3 regions of the Lentibacillus daqui genome follow, and region 1 is predicted to be linked to each of the others. Evidence: riboswitches for the same ligand, from Rfam matches in the RefSeq annotation. Region 1 holds a riboswitch; each other region holds the start of a gene.

Region 1 (3,190 bases):
CTCAGCAGTTACATGCCAACAAAAATTTATGGATAAGGGAGTGACTTATGAATGAAAATCGCACAGGATATGACACAATTAATTGGGGATACACCCGTTGTGAAATTAAATAAAATTGTTCCTGAGGATGCAGCAGATGTCTACGTGAAATTGGAACAGTTTAACCCAAGTAAAAGCGTTAAGGACCGGGCAGCGTATAATATGATTAAAGTTGCGGAGGATAAAGGTACCCTGAAGCCTGGAGCAACCATTATTGAACCAACCAGTGGCAACACGGGAATCGGCCTGGCCATGAATGCCGCGGCAAAAGGATATAAGGCCATTATGGTTATGCCGGATAACAGTACCGCAGAGCGAAAAAATATCTTGAAAGCGTACGGAGCCGAGGTAGTCCTCACCCCTAGCGAAGAAAAGATGCCCGGTTGCATTAAAAAGGCTCTGGAACTACAAAAGGAAATTCCGGGAAGCTTTATTCCACAGCAATTTGAAAATGAAGCAAACGCCGATATTCACCGGACAACTACAGCGCTGGAAATTTACGAACAAATGAATGGCAAACTCGATGCATTTGTTTGTACAGCAGGAACCGGTGGAACAATTACCGGTACCGGGGAAGTTTTGAAAGAAAAAATTCCCGGGCTGACAATCACTGTTGCAGAACCTAAGGGATCCCCTGTCCTGTCGGGTGGCAAACCAGGCAAACATAAACTGGTTGGCACAAGCCCCGGATTTGTGCCGAATATCTTAAACACCGACATCTATGACGAAATTATGCAAATCGAGGACGAAGATGCCGTTAACATGTACCGTCAATTACCGCAACAGGAAGGGATTTTTATCGGTCTGTCCGGATCTGCTGCGGTGTATGCAGCCATTGAAGTTGCCAAACGATTAGGCAATGGAAAAAAAGTACTATCCATGGCGCCTGACAGCGGTGAACGTTACCTGAGCATGGACTTGATTTAATTAGGAATAGGGGCGTTCTTCTGTCCAAGCCAAAGGGAGAGCAAATGTTTATCGGCGATTTTTTTATCGTTTATCAACAATTCAACTACATTTATCAGCGGTTTTTGCGATTTTATCGACGAATAGGCGGTTTTCCAATTTATGGTGGGCGTCGAACCTGTCCTCGTGTCCCATTTTCGCTTGACATTTGATTAAGTTGCCCGTATAGTATGTATTAATAATTGAATAAATATTTGAATTTATTCTTATCCAGAGAGGTGGAGGGACTGGCCCTGGGAAACCTCAGCAACAGGCGTATGTACTGTGCTAATTCCAGAAGCGTAATGCTTGAAGATAAGAAATGCTTAAACACACGGTGCCAAGCCTCTTCTTATCGACAGTAAGAAGAGGCTTTTTGCTACCATATAATTTAAAATCCAAGTATACAGGGAGGAAAACAAAATGACGAAGCGTAGTTTGGAACAACGGTTAAAAGAAGGTACGGTTATTGCCGGGGAAGGATATTTATTTGAACTGGAGCGCAGGGGATATCTGCAGGCGGGCTCGTTCGTTCCAGAAGTCGCACTGGATAATCCAGAGGCATTAAAACAAGCTTACCGCGATTTTATGAATGCGGGATCAGATGTGGTACTGGCTTTTACATATAATGCCCACCGTGAGAAAATGCGCATTATAGGTAAAGAAGATTTGTTGGAGCCATTAAACCGGAGTGCTATCCGTCTGGCAAAAGAGGTCGCCAAGGAACATCCGGTTGAAGAGGCGCTTGTCGCCGGAAATATTTCCAACACGAATATCTTTGACCCGAAAAATCCCGAGTCAAAGGAACTAGTCCGCAGCATGTTTGCGGAAATGGTAACTTGGTGCAAACAAGAAGGAGTTGACTTCATTAATGGTGAAACATTTTATTATTACGAGGAAGCACTGATTGCATTGGAAGAAATCACTAAACAGGGCTTACCGGCTGTTATCACCTTTGGATTAATGGGCGAAAATATCTTGCGGGATGGCTACACGGTGGAAGAGGCCTGCAAACTTCTTTCCGAAAAAGGTGCACTCGTCGTTGGGATGAATTGTTTCCGTGGACCAAATACGATGCAGCCATACCTTGCCAACATCCGTCATAACGTTGATGGATATGTTGGAGGACTACCAATCCCATACCGGACGACTGATGAACATCCGACCTTCTTTAACTTGCCAGATGGTGGGTGCAGTTGCCACTTACCATTAGAAACAACTTTCCCAACAGCACTTGACCCGCTCTATCATAATCGATATGAACTGGCGGAATGGGCCAAAGAGGCAAAAAGCATCGGCATCAATTATATTGGTTTATGCTGTGGAGCTTCTCCTGCCATGTTGCGGGCAGTAGCGGAGGCAGCTGGCGTGGAAACCGTTAATTCCAAGTACTCCCCTAATATGGAAAAACACTTTTTATTTGGGAATGATGAGACATTGAAGAAGCATAATTTGGATTATCGGTTAAAAGCTTAACGAAAACTGAAAAATGTGAAAGGTCAGCCCCTCCCCGATTGGTGAGGACGGGCTGACCCTATTTCATCATTTAATATGCGTGGTAATGGTAGTTATTTTATTTTCGCACCTGTCCATTCCCATAAATATAAAATTTACTTGATGTCAATGCACGCAATCCCATTGGTCCACGCGCATGCAGCTTTTGTGTGCTAATACCGATCTCCGCTCCATAGCCAAATTCAGCACCATCGGTAAATCTGGTCGAGGCATTATGATAAACAGCAGCTGCATCAACCAGCTGTAAAAATTGCTTGGCATGCTCGTTATCTTCCGTAATGATCGCCTCCGAATGTTTCGTGCCATAATGATTAATATGCTCAATCGCTGCTGTACATGAGTCAACCTGGTTCACACTGATACAAAGGCCAAGATATTCCGTATACCAGTCTTCTTCAGTTGCCGGTTTTGCTTGGGAAAAGGCTGCACATACCGCTTCATCCCCATGGATCTCCACACCATTTTCAGCCAGCTTTTCTAACAGGCTTACACCGTTTTGCTTCAGCCACTTTTCATGAATGATTAGTGATTCAATCGCGTTACAAACGGATGGGCGTTGTAGCTTGGCATTTAAGACAATCGCTTCAGCCATCTTAGGGTCAGCTGCTTCGTCAATATAAATATGACAGTTACCAGCACCAGTTTCGATGACTGGTACAGTGGATTCACGTACAACGGTATCAATTAAATT
Region 2 (3,190 bases), 920 kb from region 1:
ATTATACTGTATGCAAGAAATGAAATGAATCAGAACAAATGCGAAAAGGGTGCATAATAGTATATGTTTACCCGTTTATCTTGGCTAGTATATCATGTTTTTATCATTGATTTGGCATGTTATAAAATTGTAATAATAAGACAGGGGGACTCCTGCTAAAATCATCCATATCTAGTGGAACACACACAGAAGCCATTATTTCTTGCAAGTTGTGATTATGATTATAGCATACATGTTTTGTCGCGAAAATGATGTAAAAAAAGAAGGCCGTACCCATATAGGGTCAGCCTCCAAAACCTTAAAAAATTGTTATACCTCAACAGTCAGTTGTTCGGATGTGTTGTTGCGCAAACGTATAAATGTTTCATTGGGGTTTAATCCGGTGATAACCGTAATTCCGCAAGCTTTTGCATGTTCCAGTGTTGGATCGGTTTCATCCGGTTGTTCTATCCACAGGATCTTTCCTTGTGCATTAATAAACTGTTCCAGCGTGCTGGCGGGGACAGGTCCTTTTTTCAACCAAGCTGCATCAATTGTATCCGGCGCTTGGGTCTGTTCATTTACTTCGACGATTTGGAATCCATACTGTTGTAATTGCTGTAATTCCTGTTTGCTATGATCTTGGCCAATTACTGCGATTACTTTTTGTCTTATCGCACCAGCTTCACGGGAAAAAGGGGATGAAAGCAGCCATTTAATGGCATCATTCCCGGAAGATTGGATAGTTGGCTTTGTATCGGTAGCTTTGGCAATAGCCTGATCCAAATCAATTAAAATATCATCCACATTTTCGACCCCGATAGCAAGGCGGACAAGTTCTTCGGATACACCGCTTTTTTCCAAGTCTTCCGCACTTAATTGCTGATGGGTTGTGGATGCAGGATGAATAATCAGTGATTTCGCATCCCCGACATTCGCGACATGTGACCAGATCGAAATATTGTCAATCAATTTCCTTCCTGCTTGCCTGCCACCTTGAATACCGAACGTGATGATGGAACCAAAACCGTGTTGCAAATATTTTTGAGCCAATGAATGGGAAGGGTGGTTTTCCAATCCAGGATAGTTGACCCATTCCACAGCTGGATGCGCCTTGAGGTATGCGGCGACTTCTAGCGCATTTTGATTATGACGTTCGACACGCAAATGTAAGGTTTCCAGTCCTTGCAATAGCAAAAAGGCATTAATGGGACTTAGGCATGCTCCGATATCCCTCAGTAATTGCGCCCGTAATTTTGTTGCGAAGGCAGCCGGTGCCAAGTCTGCATAGCGGAGGCCGTGATAGCTCTCATCCGGTTCGGTAAACCCGGGGAATTTTTCGTTGTCCCAATTAAATCGTCCACCATCGACAACAACACCACCAATGGAATTTCCGTGGCCACCGATCCATTTGGTAGCAGAATGGATCACAATGTCGGCTCCCCATGTTAAGGGCTTTGCGCAATACGGGGTAGCAAACGTGTTGTCCACAATTAACGGGATATGATGTTCGTGGGCGATGCTGGCAATTTCCTCCACATCAAGCACATTCAGACTCGGATTGGTAATAATTTCTCCATAAATTGCTTTCGTTTTTGTTGTTATCGCGGAACGAATGGCATCAAGGTCTGTCCCGTCAACAAATTTCACCTTAATTCCATAACGGGGCAAAGTGGTGGAAAACAAATTATAGGTTCCGCCGTACAAGTTGCTGTCGGCAATAATTTCGTCACCGGCACCAGCCAGATTCAGAATAGCTAATGTAATTGCTGCCATGCCGGATGAGGTGGCAACTGCTGCTGATCCATCTTCCAACTGGGCGACTCGTTCTTCAAAAACAGCACACGTTGGATTGCCAAGTCGTGTGTAGATATTGCCTGGTTCAGCTAATGCAAATAAGTTTTGCGCATGTTCCGTATCGTTAAATACGTAGGAAGTCGTCTGGTAGATCGGAACACTGCGAGATCCTGTTGTTGGATCTGGTTCCTGCCCTGCATGAAGCAACAATGTTTCTAAATCGTGCGAATGAAAGTTTGACATCAATGATTCCTCCTAAGGTAGTTGGGTGACTGATTATTTCAGCCAATGCTTTAATTCTGTAAGGATTGCTTGTATCACAGTATAGCAATGACTTTGATCGAGCGTTGTAATTGACGTGGGGGGATACGAAAAAACGCCCTTCCTTAAGAAGAGGGCGGATAAGAACGTTCCTCCTCTTATCTTCCAGATCGACAAGGACCTGTAGGATGTAGCACCTTTCATGACTGCTTTTTAGCCTGATGGTTGCCGGGTTTCGCAGGGCCTAATCCCTCCACCGCTCTTGATAAGAGATATAAAAAGGTTTTGAAAAATTTAATTTAATAAAAAGTATAAACCTGAGTAGTGTCATCTGTCAACTGTTATTTTGGGAATTATCATGGCTCATTAGCGAAATCGCTTTGCTGTCTTTGTCCCGAGTCTTTGTCCCGACTTAGCGGGTCCCTCTCCCGTCCCGGAGCGTACTCTACCGACTTCGCGAGTCTCTGTCCCGTCCTCGGTGCATTCTCTCCCGACTAGGCGAGCCCCTCCCGTCCTGCTTGCAGCTCCTCTAAAATCTTAACAAGGAGGGGATTCAGTTTAGCGAAAAAAGTGTGTCAATAATTCAGAAAACACTTTCGAATATTGGTATTTTCCGATATCATGGATGTAAAGAAAGAAAGCGCATAAAGGGGAGAGGAATATGGCTAAGCGATTTAAACATTTGGAAACATCTGTCATACATGATGGTTATGATGCAAAAGATATGTTGGGAAGTTTAACACCACCATTATTTCAAACATCAACTTTTACATTTGCAACTGCTGAACAAGGGGAACGCCGATTCTCCGGGGATGAGGAGGGCTATATTTATTCACGAATTGGCAATCCGACTGTAACGGCATTGGAAGAACGAATGGCCGCGTTAGAACATGGGGAGCGGGGGCTGGCATTTGGCTCCGGGATGGCTGCTGTATCGGCAGTTTTGATTGCATTAACCAAGGCTAATGATCATATTGTCTGTTCATCCGGGCTGTATGGGTGTACATTTGACCTGTTAAGCATGATGGAGGAAAAATACGCGATAACCCATAGCCTTTCCAACATGAATTCCGCTGATGAGTTGCGAAAATGTATCAAACCGGAAACGGCCTGTATTTATGTGGAAACGCCGATTAATCCAACCATGAAGTTG
Region 3 (3,190 bases), 930 kb from region 1:
GCTGATTTTGGAGCAGTCATATCGGAAACAAAAGCATGGTAAATTTCCTTTAATTTAATTTCAACCGTATACGCATCAATCGCTTTTACTCGCTTAATATATTTACCAGTAATCTTCCCGACAGAGGATACTTTTTCCCAACGTTCAATGGAGGCAACAACGTCATCAGCTGTCACGGTGGCGCCATTATGAAATTTCACCCCTTTACGCAACTGAATAGTATAGGTCTTTTCGTCATCACTAAGCTTATAGTCCTTTGCAATCATTGGTTTTGCACCAAAATCCTGATCTAAGGCAAATAGAGTTTCAAACATATTCCAAGCGATGTCTCTTGTGGCAGTCGCAGAAATATACATCCAGTCAAGGGAATCCGGCTCAGATCCGATCGCCACATTCAGCTCTCCTCCCTTAACCGGGGTACCGTCTGTTTCTTTATCTGCATTCTGACTGTTACTATCCTTTGAACAGCCAATTAAACCAATAATGACTAATGAGATTATTAAACGTAATATGATTTGCAATGATTTGTAAACCTTCATCACACTCCCCCATGTTCATCGCTCATATTTAAAACAAATAATAAGAAACAATTTTCGTAAATGCCTTTTCAATATTCAACAACGCCCGCTCATCGATATCAAAATTCGGGTGATGATGTGGGAAATGTGTGCTTTCATCATCATTTCGTGAACCAACCCGGAAGTATGTACCTGGTTTTTCTAATAGAAAGTAGGAGAAATCTTCAGCACCCATGCCTGTTTCAAGATCAACAACCGAACTCTCTAAAAAAGTTTCACTTAATAGCTTTTTGACTGTTTCCGTTTCTGTTTGATGGTTATACAATGCTGGATAACCAAATAAATAATCTATTTTCGCTGTTGCCTGAAAACCGGCTGCAATGCCGTTTACAATTGAATAAATCTGCTCGCTCACTTGCGTTCTTACTTTTTCATCAAATGTACGTACCGTTCCTTCCAATCGTGCAGTTTCAGGGATAACGTTAAATGCATTTCCCGCCTGAAACACACCAAGCGTGACGACCGCCGATTTTAATGGATCGACTCTCCGGCTGACGATTTTTTGCAAGGCATTGACAATATCACTGCCAATAACAATCGGATCATTGGATTGATGTGGCCTTGCTCCATGGCCTCCAGTTCCTTCAATTGTAATTTCAAATTTGTCGACTGCAGCTGCTTTATATCCTGCCCCTACACCAATTTTCCCCAATGGAATGTCAGATGCAAGATGTGCAGCGAATACGTAGTCTACGCCATCTAGTACATTTTCTTCTATCATATATTTTGCTCCCCCGGGAGGCAGCTCTTCAGCAGGTTGGAAAATGAAGATGATCGTACCATTTATATACCGGCGATACTTGCTGAGGGTTTTAGCTGTTCCCAATAAAGCAGCGGTATGACCATCATGACCGCATGCATGCATGACACCAGGGTTTAATGATTTATATGGTACATCCTTTTGATCTTCAATCGGCAAGGCATCGAAATCTGCGCGCAATGCAATTGTTTTTCCGGGTTGATTTCCTTCCAAAATGCCGATGAGTCCATTACCACCAATGTTTGTCCTTACCTTCAGTCCGAATCCGATCAGTTTTTCTTCAATAAATTTAGCAGTGTTTTCTTCTTGAAATGAAAGTTCCGGGTGTTGGTGCATATACCTTCTCCAACCGATAATTTCCTCCAAATTCTGATCCAGCTCTGAATAAATCGATTCAAGAATATTGTTTTGCTCCTTAATGTTCATGCTCCTTCTCCCCCTTTTTTTATGATTAAATAGCTAAAAAATCCTCTTCCTTTAAGACAAGAAGAGGGTAAACCACATTTAATCACATATGGCTCCTTCTTATCTTCTGAACACATACACGTTCACAGGAATTAGCACAGTACTGCCACAGTCTGTTGCCAGGTATCACAGGGCCAGTCCCTCCACCTTTCTTGATAAGAATCTTTAATTGTTGATTGATTTTAATGTTAACAATACTGGTAGGGATTGTCAACATAAAATACGCAGCCCACATACATTTTATGCTTGATCCCCACAAAAAAGCCCACACCATACATAATGATGTGAGCACTTATCTCTTGTAATCATCCAGAAAATCCTTTTGAAAACTTGTATGTGGTTGTTCATCCTTTTCAAGATTCGTCAACTTCCTAAATGGGTTTTTGCCGTATTTTGTGGTTAATTCATCAATTGCCTTATTGAGCTTTTCCTTTTCCGCTTCCTGCTCATACGTGAATAAATCCAGTTGGTAGGCGATATTTTGTTTCTCATCCACATCCTGAACCGTTATACCAAGCAAACGGATTGGCTCCAAATTCCAGTGTTTTTGAAATAATTCATTGGCAGCTTGAAGAATATCCTCTTTTGTCTCAATATATGTTTGCAGTTTTTTGCTTCTGGTAATTGTTTTGCGGTCATGATAGCGAATCATGATTTGAACACTGCTTCCTGCTGCCTGTTTTCGTCTCATCCTGCGTTCCACATTTTCAGCAAGCTGGTGCATCAGTTTACGGATTTCTGTTTCATCGGTCGTATCTTCAGGTAATGTTTGTGAACTGCCAATGCTTTTAAACTCATTAACAGCATCTGGATCAACCGGTCTTGGATCCACGCCATTAGCCCGGTTTTGTAATCGTTCTCCATTAATTCCCAAAACCTGTTTAAGCTGGTATACATCATGACGGGCCAAATCACCAATGGTTATGACATCAATCGCGTTTAATTTACGGGCTGTTTTTTCCCCAACGCCATACATTTCACCAACTGGAAGTGGCCATAACTTCTGAGGAAGATCACGCTTACGAAGAATGGTAATCCCCATTGGCTTTTTCATATCGGAGGCCATTTTTGCCAAAAATTTATTTGGCGCAATGCCAATGCTGCAAGGTAAATCCAGCTCGTTTTTGATTTGTTTCTGCAATTTTTCGGCAATCGTAATCGGATCGCCAAGCTGTTCGCATTCCGTAATATCCATATAACCTTCGTCAATGGAGACCGGTTGTACGAACGGGGTGATTGCAGCAAGCATTTTAAACATTTCCGTTGAAGCGGTTCGATATCGATCAAAATTAGGTCTCATGACAATCAAATTGGGACATAGTTTGCGTGCCTGCCACAATGTCATCGTTGTTTTAACCCCTTTTTCCCTGGCCTCGTAACTGCTGGT

What was found. Region 1 has a riboswitch for S-adenosylmethionine ahead of O2S85_RS13440 (homocysteine S-methyltransferase family protein). Riboswitches for the same ligand answer to the same signal wherever they lie in the genome.
Region 2: linked by a shared signal. The riboswitch ahead of O2S85_RS17820 (O-acetylhomoserine aminocarboxypropyltransferase/cysteine synthase family protein) and the one ahead of O2S85_RS13440 (homocysteine S-methyltransferase family protein) in region 1 are both predicted to bind S-adenosylmethionine.
Region 3: linked by a shared signal. The riboswitch ahead of O2S85_RS08690 (M20 metallopeptidase family protein) and the one ahead of O2S85_RS13440 (homocysteine S-methyltransferase family protein) in region 1 are both predicted to bind S-adenosylmethionine.

What each region holds. Positions count from the first base shown of each region.
Region 1 covers NZ_CP114176.1:2,652,331-2,655,520, forward strand. The annotation lists gene cysK (cysteine synthase A) at 52-966, shown strand; SAM riboswitch class I at 1,209-1,306, shown strand; gene O2S85_RS13440 (homocysteine S-methyltransferase family protein) at 1,408-2,460, shown strand; gene O2S85_RS13445 (glutamate-5-semialdehyde dehydrogenase) at 2,558-3,190, opposite strand, start outside.
Region 2 covers NZ_CP114176.1:3,573,651-3,576,840, reverse strand. The annotation lists gene O2S85_RS17820 (O-acetylhomoserine aminocarboxypropyltransferase/cysteine synthase family protein) at 310-2,019, opposite strand; SAM riboswitch class I at 2,193-2,309, opposite strand; gene megL (methionine gamma-lyase) at 2,699-3,190, shown strand, end outside.
Region 3 covers NZ_CP114176.1:1,720,315-1,723,504, reverse strand. The annotation lists gene O2S85_RS08695 (ABC transporter substrate-binding protein) at 1-539, opposite strand, end outside; gene O2S85_RS08690 (M20 metallopeptidase family protein) at 568-1,764, opposite strand; SAM riboswitch class I at 1,861-1,965, opposite strand; gene O2S85_RS08685 (DNA polymerase IV) at 2,096-3,190, opposite strand, start outside.